Regions from separate parts of the Streptococcus sp. STC1396 genome, predicted to be linked through region 2. Evidence: riboswitches for the same ligand, from Rfam matches in the RefSeq annotation. Region 2 holds a riboswitch; the other holds the start of a gene.
What was found. Region 2 has a riboswitch for preQ1 ahead of AC5FEC_RS01985 (QueT transporter family protein). Riboswitches for the same ligand answer to the same signal wherever they lie in the genome.

Region 1: it holds a riboswitch for preQ1, as region 2 does, so the genes downstream of both, AC5FEC_RS01545 (nucleoside hydrolase) here and AC5FEC_RS01985 (QueT transporter family protein) in region 2, are expected to answer to the same signal.

Annotation. Positions count from the first base shown of each region.
Region 1 is NZ_JBZYCU010000002.1:140,353-149,636, forward strand. Features, by position in the region: gene AC5FEC_RS01495 (tRNA1(Val) (adenine(37)-N6)-methyltransferase) at 1-4, shown strand, start outside; gene AC5FEC_RS01500 (GIY-YIG nuclease family protein) at 1-260, shown strand, start outside; gene AC5FEC_RS01505 (DeoR/GlpR family DNA-binding transcription regulator) at 632-1,378, shown strand; gene AC5FEC_RS01510 (HU family DNA-binding protein) at 1,729-2,004, opposite strand; gene AC5FEC_RS01515 (DegV family protein) at 2,117-2,950, opposite strand; gene AC5FEC_RS01520 (NAD(P)/FAD-dependent oxidoreductase) at 3,323-4,291, shown strand; gene whiA (DNA-binding protein WhiA) at 4,325-5,236, opposite strand; gene AC5FEC_RS01530 (YvcK family protein) at 5,233-6,210, opposite strand; gene rapZ (RNase adapter RapZ) at 6,207-7,097, opposite strand; gene AC5FEC_RS01540 (RidA family protein) at 7,164-7,547, opposite strand; PreQ1 riboswitch class I at 7,677-7,721, shown strand; gene AC5FEC_RS01545 (nucleoside hydrolase) at 7,843-8,820, shown strand; gene AC5FEC_RS01550 (LytS/YhcK type 5TM receptor domain-containing protein) at 8,825-9,284, shown strand, end outside.
Region 2 is NZ_JBZYCU010000003.1:81,897-91,180, forward strand. Features, by position in the region: gene AC5FEC_RS01965 (LTA synthase family protein) at 1-51, shown strand, start outside; gene pulA (type I pullulanase) at 202-2,499, opposite strand; gene AC5FEC_RS01975 (diacylglycerol kinase family lipid kinase) at 2,525-3,475, opposite strand; gene ligA (NAD-dependent DNA ligase LigA) at 3,484-5,442, opposite strand; gene AC5FEC_RS01985 (QueT transporter family protein) at 5,546-6,061, opposite strand; PreQ1 riboswitch class II at 6,059-6,151, opposite strand; gene AC5FEC_RS01990 (GtrA family protein) at 6,262-6,699, shown strand; gene AC5FEC_RS01995 (GNAT family N-acetyltransferase) at 6,736-7,146, shown strand; gene AC5FEC_RS02000 (B3/B4 domain-containing protein) at 7,291-7,998, opposite strand; gene AC5FEC_RS02005 (MarR family winged helix-turn-helix transcriptional regulator) at 8,007-8,456, opposite strand; gene AC5FEC_RS02010 (DUF4300 family protein) at 8,784-9,284, opposite strand, start outside.

The DNA of each region.
Region 1 (9,284 bases), on a different contig from region 2:
ATAAAGCCTATATGTATGTCCTAGAGTGCGGAGACGGCTCCCTCTACACAGGATATACCACCGATGTAGACGCACGGCTCAAAAAACATCAGTCCGGCAAGGGAGCCAAGTACACCCGCGCCCGATTGCCTGTTACTCTACTTTATCAGGAAGAACATCCCGACAAATCAGCAGCCATGTCAGCTGAAGCCCTCTTCAAACAGAAAACTCGACAAAAAAAATTAGCTTATATTATTAACAAACAAGGAAAGCATAAATAATTATTTAGAATGCTATCTTCGTCTACAACAATTACAATATGTAGTATTGTAAACAATATTTTTGTAACTTGCTAACTACACTTTAGAATAGTATAAACAAGTGTATAACGACATAGATATTTATATAAACTTCCGCTATTATAGCTAAACACCCCCTTCCTTTACAGGCAGGGGTTTTCGCTTCTCAAAACTTAGAAAATACTATAGAAGAATAGTCTTAACAAAACCGAATCCATGTTCGAAATAAACAAACTAAAACATAAATACTCTTTTTTGTTAAAAAACTTTCATATTATTTTGTTTATATTTTAAAAGTATAGTATAATAAAATAAAGATTAACAGAAAACATGAGAAGGAAAGGAGCAGGTCTATGAAGGAAAGTCGACATAGAATTATTCTGCAGGAACTTGATCAAACAGGAGTTGTTTCTGTCAAGAATCTTAAAGAATTGCTGAATGTCACAGATATGACGATTCGACGCGATCTGATTGATTTGGAGAAACAAGGGTTACTGACTCGGGTCCATGGAGGTGCTCATAAAAAAGTTAAAGACGGGTTCAATGAAGTTCCCCACACGGATAAAATCATGCTGAACATTGAGGAAAAGCAGATAATTGCCCAGAAGTGTGCCGATTTAATCGCCGATGGAGATACGGTTTTTATTGGCTCCGGAACGACAACGGCTCTTATCGGGGACTATCTTGATGGGAAAAATGTTAATATCGTTACGAATTCTCTACCAATTTTTGATAAATTAAAAGATAATCCACATTTTGATATTATTTTAATTGGCGGGCGTTATCGTATGAAGACTCAAACTTTCGTCGGCCAATTTGCAGTTGAACTTTTAAAAGAAATTAAGGTTTCCAAAGCTTTTGTTGGGGTCAATGGCATTGACGGACATAACGTTACTACTGCTAATGAGGAAGAAGGAAGCGCAGATGCGATTATTTTAAACAATGCGATTGAACGATACATTGTAGCCGACAATAGTAAATTTGATAGTTATTCTTTTTATACATTTTATCGTTTAGACCATATCAATGCGATTGTCACAGATGATAAAATTTCCCCGAAAGTTAAGAATAAATATCAGATCTACACAGAAATTTTGTAATCAAAGTCATTAATCTAAAGCTAAGATGATTTTCAAAATAGAAAGTCGTCTTTTTCTATTGCCCCAAATACAGTTAATGATTGACTTAACTATCAGATCAGCTATTTACGATATTTTCACTGTACTATGGGCTCAAACAATCTCTCGGCTTATTTTGATGTCTCCCTACTTATGCAAAGTTTTATTTTTAAACCTAGAATAATCCTAGCTAACGTCCATCATCAGCCTAGAAACTGCATTTGAAAAAATGATTTCCTTTGGGTTTTAAAGCAATACGAGCTAGATAGACAGATCTTTGAAAAAAGAAAAAAGCCCATCAATTAAATGATGAACTTGATTAATCGCTAAGATTATTTTACAGCATCCTTAAGTGCTTTACCTGCTTTGAAAGCTGGAACTTTAGAAGCTGGGATGATGATTTCTTCTTTGGTTTGTGGGTTGCGACCTTTGCGTTCTGCACGTTCGCGAACTTCGAAGTTACCAAAGCCAATCAATTGAACTTTTTCACCAGCTGCAAGGAATTCAGTAACTGCTGCAAATACAGCGTCAACTGCTGCTGCTGAATCTTTCTTTGTCAATTCTGTAGCTTCTGCTACTTTTGCAATCAAATCTTGTTTGTTAGCCATTTAACAAATCCTCCAAATTTTTTATGGGCTTATCACCCTAACAAGTATTATCATATCTAAAAAATGCCCTTAGGTCAAGTCTTAAACAGTTTTTTTCCAAATTAATGTTGATTTATTCGTAGCGAACCAATATTGCCCAAGCATTTTCCCCCGTATGCGTCTGAATGATCGAGCCTGTTTCCAAAACAGAAATCGTTTTCTTCACATAAGGCTGTAAACTTGCTTTCATTTCATTGGCTAATTCAGGGCTCCCTGAGTAAGAAATACCAATTTCAGCTACTTCCTTAGTCCTCAAGACATCAATTAAATCATCCAGCCATTTTTTAAAAGTTTTAGCTCCTCGTCCCTTTACCATTGGTTGCAAGCCATGATTTTTCATCTGCATTACGACACGAATATTAAGGAGAGAACTAATTAAACCTGTAACGCGACCAATTCGTCCTCCCTTGACAAGGTTTTCTAAGGTAGAAACACCTATGTAGAGTTCCGTTTTGTCCTTAATTTCTGCTATTTTTTGTAAAATTTCCTCTAAGCTTGCACCAGCTTGAGCCATTTTAGCAGCTGCAACGACCTGGAACTTCATAGCTTGATCGGTAAAAGAACTATCAATAACAGTGACATCAGCATTGGCCAATGTCGCACCTTGCCGTGCGGCTTCAACCGTTCCTGAAAGGGCATGGGACATGTGGATAGAAATAATCCGAGCATCTTCTTCAGCAAGAGCCTCAAAAACCTCTGCAAAAACTCCAACGGGAGGTTGGCTGGTCTTTGGTAGATTTTTACTGGTTTGCATGAGACGCAGAAACTCCCCTTCTTTCAGGTTTGTATCTGAATAAACCACGCCATCGACCATTACAGTCAACGGAACAATTGTTAGGTCCAATTCTTTCACAAGCTCTGGTTCAATCGTAATAGATGAATCAGTTACAATTTTGATTTTTGCCATAATTCCTACTCTAATCTTTACTTTATCTTACTATTTATAAAACATTATACCAAATTTTTTAGCTTTGCGGGGAAATTATAATGGAAAAGATAGTGAAAACCGCTACTATAGATACTTTCTTTAAAAGTTCAATCAAAGCTCACAGTCTCGATTCTATCGTCCAGCTGTCACTCTCCTGCTTCATATCACAATAAGAAGTCTTTTTAGCTATATAGCCTCTCCCTTTATCGTAGCAACGGAGATTTCTGAAAACCTTCCTTTTTTGCTTCATTATTATACTGAGCATCTTAGAATAAACTTCATGACCTTTTTAAAACATTTTATGGTACAATAAAAAGAGTTTATTTTTGAAAGAATTAATAGAGGAAAATTATGACTGAAATCTACGATATCACCATTGTTGGTGGCGGGCCAGTCGGCCTCTTTGCCGCCTTTTATGCTCACATGCGAAAAGCCAGCGTCAAAATCATTGATTCCCTGCCTCAGCTGGGTGGACAACCCGCTATTCTCTATCCAGAAAAGAAGATTCTGGATGTTCCGGGCTTTACCAATCTGACTGGCGAAGAGCTGACCCAGCGTCTGATTGAGCAACTGGAGACTTTCCAGACTGATATTTACCTCAATGAAACGGTGCTGGATATTGTCAAAAAGGATTATGGCTTTACAATTGAAACTTCCAAGGGTCAGCATGAAACTAGAACCATTATTATCGCTATGGGCGGCGGAGCCTTTAAGCCACGGCCACTAGAGTTAGACGATGCCGAAGCTTACAGCAATCTCCACTATCATGTCTCAAACATCAGCCAGTACGCTGACCAAAAGGTTGTTGTTCTGGGGGGCGGCGACTCGGCTGTTGACTGGGCTCTGGCATTTGAAAAAATTGCAGAAACTAGCTTGGTGCATCGCAGGGACAACTTCCGAGCTTTAGAACACAGTGTGGAAGAACTCAAGGCTTCTAGTGTTGAGATTAAGACACCATTCGTTCCTAGTCGATTGGTCGGCAAAAATGGCAAGATTACCCACTTGGAAATCAGTCAAGTCAAGGGAGACGAAAGTCAGCTCCTACCACTGGATCATCTCTTTGTTAACTACGGTTTTAAATCTTCTGTCGGCAATCTCAAAAATTGGGGCTTGGAGCTCAATCGTCACAAGATTTTGGTCAACAGCAAGCAGGAAACTTCTCTACCAGGTATCTATGCAGCTGGTGATTGCTGTTCCTATGAAGGAAAAATTGATTTAATTGCAACAGGTCTGGGCGAAGCTCCTACCGCTGTCAACAATGCCATTAATCATATCTATCCCGACCAAAAGGTCCAACCCAAACATTCTACAAGCCTATAAAAAAACAGCTGCCGAGCTCAATCTCAGCAGCTTTTATAATTCATCTGCGATTTTATTAATTTTTCTCAAGCGATGATTGACACCGCTCTTAGTCAGTGGCCGGTTCAGATTATCAGCCAGCTGTTGAATGGAGTAATCCGGATGCTGGATACGCAGCTGGGCTACTTCCTGCAGGTCCACTGGCAACTGTTCAATACCTATGCTATCAATAATTTTGATAATATTATTAATCGTCTTCATACTGGCCGTCACTGTGCGGGCAATATTGGCCGTCTCCGCATTGTTTGCTCGATTGAGATCATTGCGTGCTTCCCGCAGGAGCTTGATAGACTCAAACTCAGCCATGGCTTCCATAGCTCCAATGACAATGAGAAAATCCATGACGTCCTCAGCCCGTTGCAGATAGGTCACAGCTCCTTTCTTACGCTCAATCGTCTTGGCATCCAGAAGAAAACGGCGCATTAGGGCAGCTAGATCCTCAGCATGATCCAAATAGACGGAGAGAATTTCAAGCTGGTACTTGCCTGAGTCTGGCTCCCGCATACTGCCACTGGCCAGAAATGCTCCCCTCAGATAGGAACGACTGGCTTCATCATCCGACAGAATAGCCTGGTCAATCCCTACCTCGATACCAAAAAAGGAGTCAGCCAAGTGTAGATCAGATAGGATTTCTTCCACTTTTTGATCCAGAAATACTGTATAAACACGATTCTTGCGCAAATTAGTCTTCTGATGGTGGCGGATTTCTGACTTGACCTGATAGATGTCTATCAGCAGCTCGTAGATATGTCGGGCAATTTTGGCATTTTCTGTTGAAATGGATAAGGTAAGGCCAGACGAAGAAATTCCCAGACTACCAGCCATCTTGATGATAGCAGCCAACTCATTTTTGTCCTTTACAGCTAAGCTTAAAAGCTCTTCTTTGACCTTAACTGTAAAACTCATTTGCGCACCTGTATAATCTGCATCAACTCATCAACGACTAACTCGCCATCGTGAAAAGCTCCGCCATTTTCCAAACAAAGAAAATTCGAAGAAATAACGCGAGGAACTTGCTCCTGCAACCCTCGAAAATCGTGGTCAACCTGCACCAGATATTCATCAAATTTATTGCTATTCATATACTCACGCGGGACCGGCTCGATATTGACCAAGACAGTATCAATGAACTTTCTGCCCAGATGACGATGCAGCACTTGGACATGGTCGCTATCTGAAAAGTGCTCGGTTTCGCCGCGTTGAGTCATAATGTTGCAGACATAGGCCACTTCTGCCTTTGTATCTAGAAGGGCTTGACCAATTTCCTCAATAACGAGATTAGGTAAAATGGAAGTAAAGAGGGAACCTGGTCCCAGAACCACCATATCGCTTTCCAAAATGCTCTCAACCACCTTTTTACTAGCAGCAGGCTTTTCATCATCATAAGTATTGGTCACATAAACCCGCTCAATCATCCCACTCTTACTAGCCAGATTGCTTTCACCGACAACTTCCGTTCCATCCGTAAAAACAGCATGTAGAGTAAGGGGATTGTCACTAGAAGGATAGATTTTACCTGTCGTATGGAAAAACTTGGTCAGAAGCTGCATGGCGTTATAGGTTGAGCCCTGCATTTCAGAAATGCCGGCAATAATCAGATTCCCCAGAGGATGACCAGCTAGAACACCGTCTCCTTCGGCAAAGCGATACTGGAAGACCTTCTCATAGAACTTTGGCATGTCAGACATGGCTACAAGAACATTTCGCAAATCGCCCGGAGGAGTCAGCTGCTGAATGTTTTTCCGTAGCTCGCCAGAACTGCCGCCGTCATCTGCTACTGTGACAATAGCTGTGATTTCCACTTCTTTTTTCCGCAGACTGTCCAAGATAACTGAGATTCCTGTGCCGCCACCAATGACTGTGATTCTAGGTTTTCTCATGAGCGGTTCACCGTTTCCTTCCGACGATTTTTGTCGCGATGGCTGGCATTAACTGGCCAATTTTTTGCCAAATCATCCGCCAAACGTTGCGCAAAGGCTACGCTGCGGTGCTGTCCGCCCGTGCAGCCTACTGCGATGGTCAGCACAGATTTTCCTTCTTTCCGATAACCCGGCAAAATCGGCTCAATCAAGCCCAGCAGATGCTGGTAAAATTCTTCTGACTCAGCATGGTTCATGACATAGTTGAAGACATCCTTGTCCAAGCCTGTCTGATTGCGCAGTTCGGGCTTATAGTACGGATTGGGCAGGAAACGTACATCAAAGACCAAATCTGCATCCAAAGGCAGACCGTATTTGAAACCAAAACTCATGACTTCAATCCGGAAACTGTGCATCTCGTCCTGATTTGAAAATTGCTCAGAGATGGTCTTTCTGAGCTCCCGTGGTGTCAAATCTGTTGTGTCCACAACATTTTGACTGAGATTTTTCAGAGGGGCCAAGAGCTCACGCTCCAGCTTAATCCCATCCAAAATCCGTCCATCAGCTGCCAGCGGATGGCTGCGCCGTGTTTCCTTATAACGAGCCACTAACTCCTTATCCGCCGCATCTAGGAAAAGAATCTTGAAATCGATGTTCTCATTTTGCTCTAAATCATCCAAAACATTCTGGATTTGCAAAAAGAAAGAACGGCTGCGCATATCAACAACCAAAGCCAATTTATCATTGTCAGTGGTCCCTTCGACCAGCTGTAAGAACTTTGGCACCAGAGTTGGCGGCATATTATCAATGGTAAAATAACCTAAATCTTCAAAGGACTGGATAGCTACGGTCTTCCCCGCCCCGCTCATTCCAGTCACAATCACTAATTGAATCTTGTGTTCAGTCATTCTTTCTCCTTTCTCTAACCTATCATGTCTAAAAAGGGACAGGAAACTTTTCCCAGCCCCAAACATTTATTCCACAATCTCAGCAATGACTTCGATTTCGATTTTAACATCACGAGGCAAGCGAGCCACTTCTACTGCCGAACGAGCTGGAAACTCGCTCTTAAAGGCTGTCTTGTAGACTTCATTAAATGGCACAAAATCATTGATATCACTCAGGAAACAGGTCGCCTTGACCACATGGTCAAAATCTGTTCCGGCGGCTGCTAAAATGGCTGCTACATTTTTCAAAACCTGCTGGGTCTGCTCCTCAATCGTTGCTCCTACAATTTCTCCTGTCTCTGGTGACAAAGGAATTTGACCGCTGGCAAATAAAAGGTTGCCGACGATTTTTCCTTGGACATAAGGTCCGATTGCTGCTGGTGCTTTATCTGTTTGTACTATTTTTGCCATTATATTCTCCTCATTTCTTTCATCTTATTATATCATAAAGTCAAAAGACTGACTATTCTTGTCCTCCTTCCCATTGACTTTTAGGCAATTTTTCATTATGATAGTAAATGCATAATTCAAAACAGTTGTTTTGGACTGGTTCGCAAACTTCCCAGTATAAAAAACTAAGTACCCTTATATTCTAAAGTAATGTAATTGCGCATAGTTTTTTCTGGTGTCCTGCCGCTTTGGCAGAACTAACTGAGGGGTTGAGACGGAGGTTTCAACCTTATTTTATTTCTCAAAAGGAGGACCTATGAAAAGAAAAGTTATTATTGATTGTGATCCCGGCATAGATGACAGCCTAGCCCTGCTCTATGCCCTGCAACACCCTGACTTAGAGGTGGTCGCTTTGACGATTGTTGCTGGAAATGTCCCAGTTGAACTAGGCCTAGAAAATGCCTTCAAAATATTGGAAAGGCTGAATCGGCTGGATATTCCAATTTATGCAGGAGCCGACAAGCCTTTGGTTCGTGAATTCATCTCCGCTCAAGATACCCACGGCATGGATGGATTGGGGGAAAGCGGGATAGCACGAAGCAGCTCCACCCAAGCCCAGCCACAAGCTGCTTATGACTTCCTGGCAGACTACTTCCAGACCAATAAGAATACTTCTATCATCGCGCTGGGGCCTTTGACCAATATTGCCTTGGCTCTCAGGAAAAATCCTACACTTGGTCAACATCTAGACCGATTTATCAGCATGGGCGGCAGCTACAAATCGCACGGCAACTGTTCACCTGTGGCCGAATACAACTACTGGTGCGATCCGCATGCAGCTCAAGAAACCTACGAAAAACTTGGAAAAAAGATTGAAATGGTCGGTCTAGATGTCACTCGAAAGATTGTCTTAACACCCAATCTATTTGAATATATGCGTTTTATTAATCTTGAAGTCGCTGACTTCATCGGGAAAATCACTCGTTTCTATTGGGATTTTCATTGGGAGTATGAACATATCATCGGTTGTGTCATCAACGATCCGTTGGCTGTTTCCCATTTCCTGCATGAAGACCTTTGCCATGGTTTTGATTCCTATGTAGATGTTGCAACGGAGGGTATTGCCATGGGACAAACGCTGGTTGATGCTTATCATTTTTATAATAAAGAAGCAAACACTAAAGTGTTGACTCAAGTAGATACCAAACTCTTTTTTCAGGATTTTCTCGCTGTGATACTCAATACCTCAAAGGAAATCATCTGCCAAGATCTACAAACTTTAAACTTAGGATAAGATTATGAAAAAAACATCACCATTTATCATCACATTTACTGCTGTCTGCATCGCTCTTAACTATGCCGGTGCCAACATTGCTCTTTTTCTAAAACTTCCTGTTTATTTGGATACGTTTGGAACGATATTAGCCAGCCTTGTTTTAGGACCTATTTTCGGAGTAGGAACTGCGATTGCCAGCGCTCTGATTAGTGCTTTTACAACGGACATTTCTGCTATATATTTCTCTCCAGTAGCCATTCTTTTGGCACTGCTCATCTCAGTCTTTTTCAAGGCTGATTCAAAACCTAGGCTAAACCTCTTCTGGAAATCTTTTATGGTTTCCCTGCCAGCCACTGCCTTGGCCTCTCTGATTACCGTCATCGTCTTCAAAGGGATTACTCCAAGTGGTTCCAGCCTCATCGTTCAGGGCTTACATGGCTTAGGCTTAGATTTGGTCACCAGTACCATCATCGTCCAAGCAC
Region 2 (9,284 bases):
TCTAGCTCCTCTAGCTCTTCAAGTTCCTCTAGTTCAACTGCTACTCCTTAGTATTTATCAAACTACAAAACTCTCACCAAAACGTTGAAAATGTTTTGGGAGAGTTTTTTTTTATTTTCCGCCAATCAAAAAAAGATTGAAGAATGGAGCCACAAGTGGGTTTCTTCAACCTTTTTTATAGTCATTTCGCTTATCTTGACATTAGTTAATCACTTCAAAAACAGAAGCAGTCAGATTTTCAACATAAAATGGTCTTTTATGACGGCTGTTACCAGCTACCAAACGAAGCTTATCAGAATTTGACAGGTAGAAAGGCAAGCCACTGGCGTTGAAAATAATTTCATAGTGCTTTTCATCCTTAATCTCAAAAATCAGTAGTCCGCTTCCTTGATTTGCAGATTTGACAAAGACATGCTTGTAAATATCTGCGTAAGTCTTATAAGAAAATTCCTTGACAGTTGTCTTTAGATGAATGATCTGCTTGATAAATTCAAGGCTGTTTTGATGATGATTGAGTAAATCCCAGTTTACTTGATTGACAGCGTCCGGGGCATTGTAGCTGTTCATCGCTCTTTCTCGGTCGCTGTGCAGCACTTCTCCGCCTTCACCTGTTGCTACTAATTTACTTCGTGAGAATTCTTGACCTAATTCCATAAAAGCCATGCCCTGCATAAGTAAATTCATGGCCGTTGCCAGTTCAATACGTTTGGATTTTGTTAAAACGTCATCGTGTGGATGCAATTCAGTCAGTAAGTCATGCAAGTTGAAATTATCATGGGCTTCAACATAGTTGAGTACCTGCTCTGGTAACCAATAAGAGCCTAACTCCTTGCTTCCCAAAATAGACTTGGCTACAATGTCTTCGGTCGCCTGGCCGCTGACAAAGCCTGCTTTCACCCCGCCATAGACCTCAGCTCCCTTCACCGCATCGCGCTCGGTATCATTGAAGAAGCCAATCCGCGGCATTTGATAAGCATTGTCTTTTTTAGCCTTATCCTGTGGCATCAGACCCGTTCCCATATCCCAGCCTTCTCCATAAAGCAAAATCCTCGGATCGATTTTATCCATTTCCTCACGGATTGCATTCATAGTCGCTACATCATGGATTCCCATCAAATCAAAACGGAAGCCATCAATATTGAACTCCTCAACCCAATAACGCAGCGAATCAATCATGAATTTGCGGAACATCTCGTGCTCGCTTGCTGTCTCACTGCCGACACCGGTACCATTTTGGAAGGAACCATTTGGATTCATCCGGTAATAATAATCAGGAACGGTTGCCTGAAAAGCTGAATCAAAAGTTGAATAGATATGGTTGTAAACTACGTCCAAGGTCACAGAAATGCCAGCATCGTGATAGGCCTGAATCATGGTTTTCAAATCTCGAATAGCCTGACCTGGGTCATCTGGATTGGAAGAAAAACTGGTTTCTGGCGCATTGTAGTTCTGCGGATCATAACCCCAGTTATAAGTGACTTGCCCATTTTCATCATAGTCCTTGTGACGGTCAGAAATCGGCTGGAGCTGAACAACATTGATCCCTAAGTCACAGATATAATCAAAGCCCGTCTTGTATCGCAAACGATTTCTAGTACCTGTCTGGCAAGCACCTAAGAAGGTACCTCGCAGTTTCTCTTCTACCCCAGAACTGCTGGATTTGGTTAAATCCCGAATATGCATCTCATAGATGACTGCCTGATTAGGATTTTTGAGACGCCAGGTGGCTTTCTTACCTTGACAAACCTTAAACCCTGGAACAGTCTTGTCCTTTTCAGCAACAATAGCTGAGCGCTTACCATCTGGACTAGTGGCTATCGTATAAGGATCGCGGGTATGAAAATGTTGATTTTCAAAACTAACATGATAATGGTAGGCCTTGCCAGCTAGATCCTCTGGCACGTCAACCAACCAAACTCCAATTGTATTTTTAGCATGATCATGCGAGTATGTTTCTCCCTTTTTCATAGGGAATTTTTTATAAATGGCTGCTTCATTGCTGGAAGATTCATAGACTACCAATTCGACCTTTTTAGCTGTTGGAGCCCAGACTTTAAACAGGTTGGTCTGCCCCTGCAGACGATGACCAAGCCAACCTTGGTAACCCCAGCATTCATCAAAATAATCCGACCGCATAGCCACATCAAAATTATGAGGGCGGCGCTGTGAGTATTGGTGGCTGGTTGTAGCCGCCTGAAGGGAATAATAAACCTGATGGTCTCCTTCAATCAGCCACACTTCTGTTGGTAAATGAGCAGGCAATAAATCGATATGATAGTCACAAGACTGGCTGGACCAGTCCGAACGCTTGACAATCACATGGGCCTGTCCCAAAGGCTCCAATGTTTTAAAAGATAGTTCTCCTTGAATACCGAAATAATCAAGTTTGGAAAAAGAAGCTTCTTTTCCCCATTTATTTGTCTGCCACTGCCACAAATCATAAGAAAAGTAATCTCCCTTAGGATTATGATAGTGAACGATGACCTTATAGTCTAACATTTTCATTAATCTCTTCATTTCTAAATTATTCTATCGAAAGAGCATTCTCATCAATTTCGTCTATATTTGCAAAAAATTCCAGATGATTATGCAAAACTTCGAGTTCTACTGGTGTATCACCACCATATTCACCATCTAGATTCAGCATAAATGGTGCTTTTTTGTCCAATACTTCTAGCTTCAATTTGCTGGTTTTAAGATACTCAACCTTGGCATCCGTCACATGCTGTCCACCATTAATTGCTTGTATAATCAAGCTAAGCATATCAAATAACTTAGCCGTTTTTACCACAATCAAGGTAAAATTCCCATCATCGAATTTTGTATCCGGAGCTAGTTTTTCAAAACCACCAATAGAGTTAGTCAAGGCTACAAAGACAAGCGAAACCTTGCCCTCAAAAACACCATGATCATGCTCAATCCGTACCTTACGAGATTTGGAGCGAGGCAGCATTTTAGCCCCTTCTGCGACATAAGCAAGATAGCCCAGACGGGATTTGACTTCACTAGGAACACTGTAAGTCAGCTCCGTTAGGGTACCTGCAGCAGCAATATTGATAAAGTATTTGCTGCCATAAGCCCGGCCGATATCCATCTGAATCGTTTGGTTTTTCTCAATAATGCGGGCAGCAGCTACCGGATCCCCCATCGGAATCTTCAAAGCTCGCGCATAGTCATTGGTCGTTCCGGTCGGGATAAAGGCCAGCTTGGGACGCACATCTAGAGAGGCAACGCCATTGACTACTTCATTAATCGTTCCGTCACCACCGGCAGCAATCACCAAGTCAAAACCAGCTTTGGCTGCCCTTTCGGCTTCCCGCTGCGCGGAGAAGGGCTCTGGAGTCGTTTGGTAGGCGCTGGTCTCATAGCCAACATCTTCTAAAACGTCCAAGACTTCGGCAATATTTTTCTTGATAATCTCCTGCCCAGAAGTTGGGTTATAAATCAATCTTGCTTTTTTTATCTTGTTCTTCATACTCAGCCTCACAAGCCATCTAACCAATCCTCATCTCGAATCTCGATTCCAAGTTCTTGGGCTTTGGTCAATTTGCTGCCTGCATCACTGCCAGCCACCACCAAGTCCGTCTTTTTAGACACACTTCCGGCAACATTAGCTCCCAAGCTCAGCAATTTTTCTTTGGCTTGATTCCGTGTTAATTTTTGTAATTTTCCGGTCAGTACGACTGTTTTGCCAGAGAGGACTGCATCAGCAGCTGCTTTTTCACCTAGATAGTCTAAATTGACACCAGCTTCTTGCAGTTCCCGCAGCAGCACTTGGCTGCCTTCCTGCTCAAAATAAGAATGCAGACTTTGAGCAATAACAGTCCCCAAGCTGTCAATAGCTGCAATGTCTTCTTGATTAGCCTGAGAAAGTCTAGGAATGTCATGGAATTTCTCTAATAGAATCCGACTGGCCTTGCTTCCCACATGACGAATCCCCAGACCAAAGAGTAATTTCTCTGCTGAGTTATCCTTGGAAGCTTGAATGGCATGATACAACTTGTTGGCTGATTTTTCCTTAAAGCCGTCTAAGGTGAGCAAGTCTTCTACAGAAAGACGGTAAATGCTGGCAACATCCTTGACCAATTCCTTGGCAAAGAGCTTTTCGACAACCGCAGGGCCTAGGCCTGTGATGTTCATAGCATCTCGGCTGGCAAAATGAGTCAAACCCTCCATGATTTGAGCGGGACAGAGAGGATTGATACAGCGCAGAGCCACCTCATCCTCAAAATGCAATAGCTCACCGCCACAACTCGGGCAGTGACTTGGGATTTCCACAGCCTCTTCTGACACCCTCTTAGACTCGACCACACGCAAGACAGCTGGGATAATATCGCCTGCCTTATAGACAATAACTGTATCCTCCTTGCGAATATCTTTTTCAGATATGTAGTCCACATTGTGTAAGGTTGCTCGGCTAACTGTCGTTCCTGCTAGCTGAACCGGCGTCAAGTTCGCCGTTGGAGTCACAACTCCCGTCCGTCCGACGGTCCAGTCAACAGACAGAAGCTGGGCTTCCTTTTCCTCTGCTGGAAACTTGTAGGCGATGGCCCACTTAGGTGCCTTGACAGTAAAGCCCAGCTCTTCTTGAACACTTAAGTCATTGACCTTGATAACAATACCGTCAATCTCATAAGGCAGACTATCCCGCTCCTGAGCAATTTTTTCGATAAACTCCCAGACCTGATCCATAGATTCCGCCAGAATATGAGTAGGATTGACTGAGAAGTCCAAAGATGCCAGCTTATTCAAAACAGCTTCCTGACTGGTTTCCTGAGTCGGACTGGCTTCTTGATAGAGGAAAGTAGCCAGTTTACGCTTGGCCACAACAGCTGTATCTAATTGGCGTAGGGTTCCGGCTGCTGCATTTCGCGGATTGGCAAACTCAGGCTCGCCATTTTCCTGACGCAGCTGGTTAACCGCATCAAAGGATGCCTTAGGCATGTAGCATTCTCCGCGGACAGTCAAGTCAACAGGCTCTTTGAGAGTCAAGGGAATATCCTTGACCCGTTTGAGATTTTCCGTGATATTTTCACCGACAGAGCCGTCTCCGCGCGTCGCGCCTGCTATCAAGACACCATTTTCATAGGTCAGGGAAATAGACAGACCGTCAATCTTGAGCTCGCAGAAGTAGGAAACGCTGGGAAATTCCCGACGCACCCGCTCGTCAAATGCCAGTAATTCTTCACGTGAAAAAGCATCCTGCAAACTAAAAAGAGGATACTGGTGTTGGTATTTTTCAAATCCTTCTAAAATCTTCCCACCAACCCGATGTGTAGGGCTGTCAGGCAGAATGTCTGATGGGTACTTTTCTTCTAAGTTCACCAGCTCACGATAGAGCCGGTCATACTCACTGTCAGATACGCTTGGACGGTCACTGGTATAGTATTCATGGGCGTATTGATTAAGCAATTTGACTAATTCTGCAATTCTTTTTTTCATACTTCTATTTTATCATAAATGGGCGAAATCTTCCTCTATTTGTTCCTCACAATCTACAGGAAATTAAAAACAACTATACATTTTTATAGTTGTTCTTTATAATCTATCTCGTCAAATCAATATGCTGGGACAGACGATTGATTAAAATCGCTCCAATTAGCAAAGAAACAAATTCTCCAGCCGCTGTCGTAAACCAAGTGAGGAAAAAGGGAAGACCTTGTAAGAGGTGCAGTTCCGCAGCAATGGTAAACATGGAAATAGAAAAGAGAATTGCAAAGCAGAAATGATCTAGCCGAATCAGATTATTAAGAATATATTGATTCTTAAATTTTTCAAAAAGAATAACACCTAAAGTCAAAAAAACTAAAGTGGAACCACCACCAACAAAGACATCTACGATGCCAAAACTATATAAATTGGCAATCATACAGCCTAAGGTCACCCCGATGATATACTTACGATGATAAAAGGCCATAAAGTTCATCATCTCCGAAATACGGAATTGATAAGCACCATAGCTAATAGCATTCAAAGGCGGGGTAATGGTCAAAGCTACATAGATCGCCGCAACTAAGGCAATCTGAGTCATGTCACGAACAGTTAGGTTTTGTTTTTTCATTTTTTCTCCTTTAGCGGTTTTCCCGCTTAAAATATGCTTGACGAAAGAAGCTAAGCGTCAAGGGCTGTATCCCTTGCTAAAATTAGGAAATGAAATAGGTCGCAGACTCTCTTAAAACAGCTCCTTCTCCCCACTCTCTCACATTGAGACACAGCCTTTCAAGTATAGCACAAATCCCGAAAATATGATAGACTAAGATCATGAAAGTTGTAATAAAAAAGTTTTTTGATAATGAAATTTTATCCTACCTGTTTTTTGGAGTAGCCACTACTGTGGTAGCTGTCGCGACCCGGATGCTGCTCTATACTCTGACCTCGAATGAAATCATTGCGACCATCATCGGAAATATCGCCGGTATTCTTTTTGCCTTTGCGACCAACGATACCATTGTTTTCAAGCAAAAAAGAAAGGGCTGGCCAGTCAGACTGATTAAATTCTTTATCGCTCGGCTCAGCACCCTAGGCCTCGACCTAGCTCTAACCATCATCTTTGTCAGCTGGTTCCCGCAAATCATCGGCCAATTTGTCAACAATGACATCAAGATGGTCAATACTGTCGAAACCTTCATTGCCCAAGTAGCTATTATCATCCTCAACTATGTCTTCAGCAAGATTTTTGTTTTTAAAAGCAAGAAATAATAATAGGCTATTTGAGAAGCTAATATGGAGGCTACAATGCAATTTCGATTGGAAAATAGAGAATCGAAGAAAACACAAGAACTGGGAAATTTAATCAGAGCATATAATCAATCAAAGAGAGAACCGTCAAAAAGTGAACCTCTTAACATCTATGTCGAAGACGAACAAGGAAATCTAATTGCTGGCATGGTAGCCGAAACTTTTGGACATTGGCTAGAAATTGAATATTTGTATGTGCAAGAGAATTTGCGAGGACAAGGCATAGGCTCAAACATTTTGAACCGGGCAGAAAAAGAGGCTAGAGAAAGAAAGTGTAAATATTCATTTGTGAACACCTATCAGTTTCAAGCACCGAATTTTTATAAAAAGCACGGTTATGAAGAAGTGTTTGCCTTAAAAGAATATCCCTATACCGGAGAAAGATATTATTATACAAAAGCATTATAATTTAAGATTTGAATGATTCAAATCAGATGCATTATTGTCGGTTTCTTACGAAGAAGAGAAAATAGAGTTATGTTTAGACCAAAGTTTCTTTGCCCTATAAAAGCAAATCTGGACCAGATTATTCTGACCCAGATTTTTTGATGATTAGATTTCCAAACTTGGATTTTCAGCTGTCAGGTGAGTAATGTCACCCTTGACACCGAAATATTCCTCCACCAGAGACTGGAGTTCTTTCATGGCTGCTTGAGCACGCGCTGTCTGCTCTTCATTGATGGCCTCAATAACTAAAACAGCATCCTTGGTTCCTTCTGTTAGCATGGTCCGCTGAGCTTCTCGCCAGTTGAGACAGCGGCAGACGGCTCCCTCCTCATCATAGTAGATGATTTCCTCTGGCAGAGCCGGTGCATCCGTTTCAGCTCCCAGTGGAAAGAAGGCTTCACCACCCTTGGCTTTCCCCAGATGAAGACCACCGACAATCTTGTCCAAATCCTCCCCACCACAAGGAACGGCATAAGACAAGGACACACTGTTATAAAGATCTACCAAAGGATTGATTGGGTTGAATTCCCGTCCTTGACTGACCCGCTTGAGTAGGGCTTCGATAGAGGAACGCGCTCCTTTTTTGGTCTTAAATTGGCCGAAAGCCTGCCGCCATTCCTGAATAACATCATTCTGGGTAAAATTCTCATCTGGGATAAAGTCTTCAGCTCGCTTTGCTCCCTTATCTAGCAAGGATTTGAAGTAGGGATCCTTGCTTTCATCGACTGAATTGTCCAAACCCTTGGCTACCATAATACTAATCTGCGCCTCTGGAAACAAAGTCCAAAATTCATTTTCAACTGTAATTTTCATGTTGCACCTCAATAATTTCTTTTCTGACCTTTTTTGACCAGCTCCCAGTCCTTGGTAATATTCTCTCGGACGCGAACCAGCATCTTTTCTAACTCTTTCCGCTCAGTTTCTGAAAAATTTTCCAACGAAACCTGCTCCGAATATTCGTTTTCCGCTAAGATAAAAGGATAGAGGGCTGCCCCCCTCTCAGTAACGAACCATTCCTTATTCTTGCGGTTATTGGCAGCTGAGCGCTGTTCCAGTAAACCTTTGCCTTCTAGTTTCTTGACTGATCGAGCCACCGTCGAGCGATCTACCTTGAGCAAATCCGACAGCTCCTCCTGGATAATGCCAGGATTCTCCGCAATCCGCACCAGATAGAGATATTGTCCCCGCGCCAGATCTATGTCACGAAACTCCAGATTAGCGATGGAATCCAAAGCTCGGGCAATAATGCCAATTTCACGTAAAACTGTCATTTGTCCTCCTTATGAAACTAGTATATCAACTTTTTATTGCAAATGCAATAAAAAGTTGATACTTTCTAAAAAAGAAATGACTTTCTTTAAGAGAGCTATCACATTTTTATCATTTCTGTAGCGGCGAAAGCAATATAGACATTACCAAGCGCTTTTCCGATGCAAAAAGACGTACAGTTGTTACAACTGTGCGTCTGTCTGCCCTAATTATACTTTAACTTAACTAGAAAAATGACTCTGTTAGACTTGCCATCAAACAGTCAAAAAGATTCCAGAAATAACAGCCAGCCGTAAGTAAACATTAAACTCCATACAGCAGCAATATCTCTATTTATTCTCTACTACTTTCTCATTATCCATAATAAATGGTTTGGCCAGTCCTTCCCCTGTGTAGTCTTTATATTTGGTCTGCAAGTATTTGTAGACATCTTCCTTGGTTGCAAACTTGATTGCCTGATAAGGCTCTTCAAAGGTCAGCTTTTCGACAAATAAATATCCGTTTTTAGCTGGAACCAAAACACCGACATGCCCGACAAAGAGAGAATCACCATCAAGATTATCGTGGACTATGACAGAAAGCATCCTCGCCTTTTCGCTAAACTTGAACTGTTTGAAGTATTCCTCCATCTTCTTAGCATGGACTTTTACATCTTGAGTCGCTTCAGTCTTGACTCTTGAAAACAGGATATTAAATTCTTCCTTATCCTTGGCATCAAATAGCTTTCCCTTGTCAATCGCGTCATTATCTAAGAATAAAAGTTCATCATCCTTTGCCATTTGAGGAATTTCGATGCTATTTTTCAGCAAAGTATAAGAGTTAATTCGGCA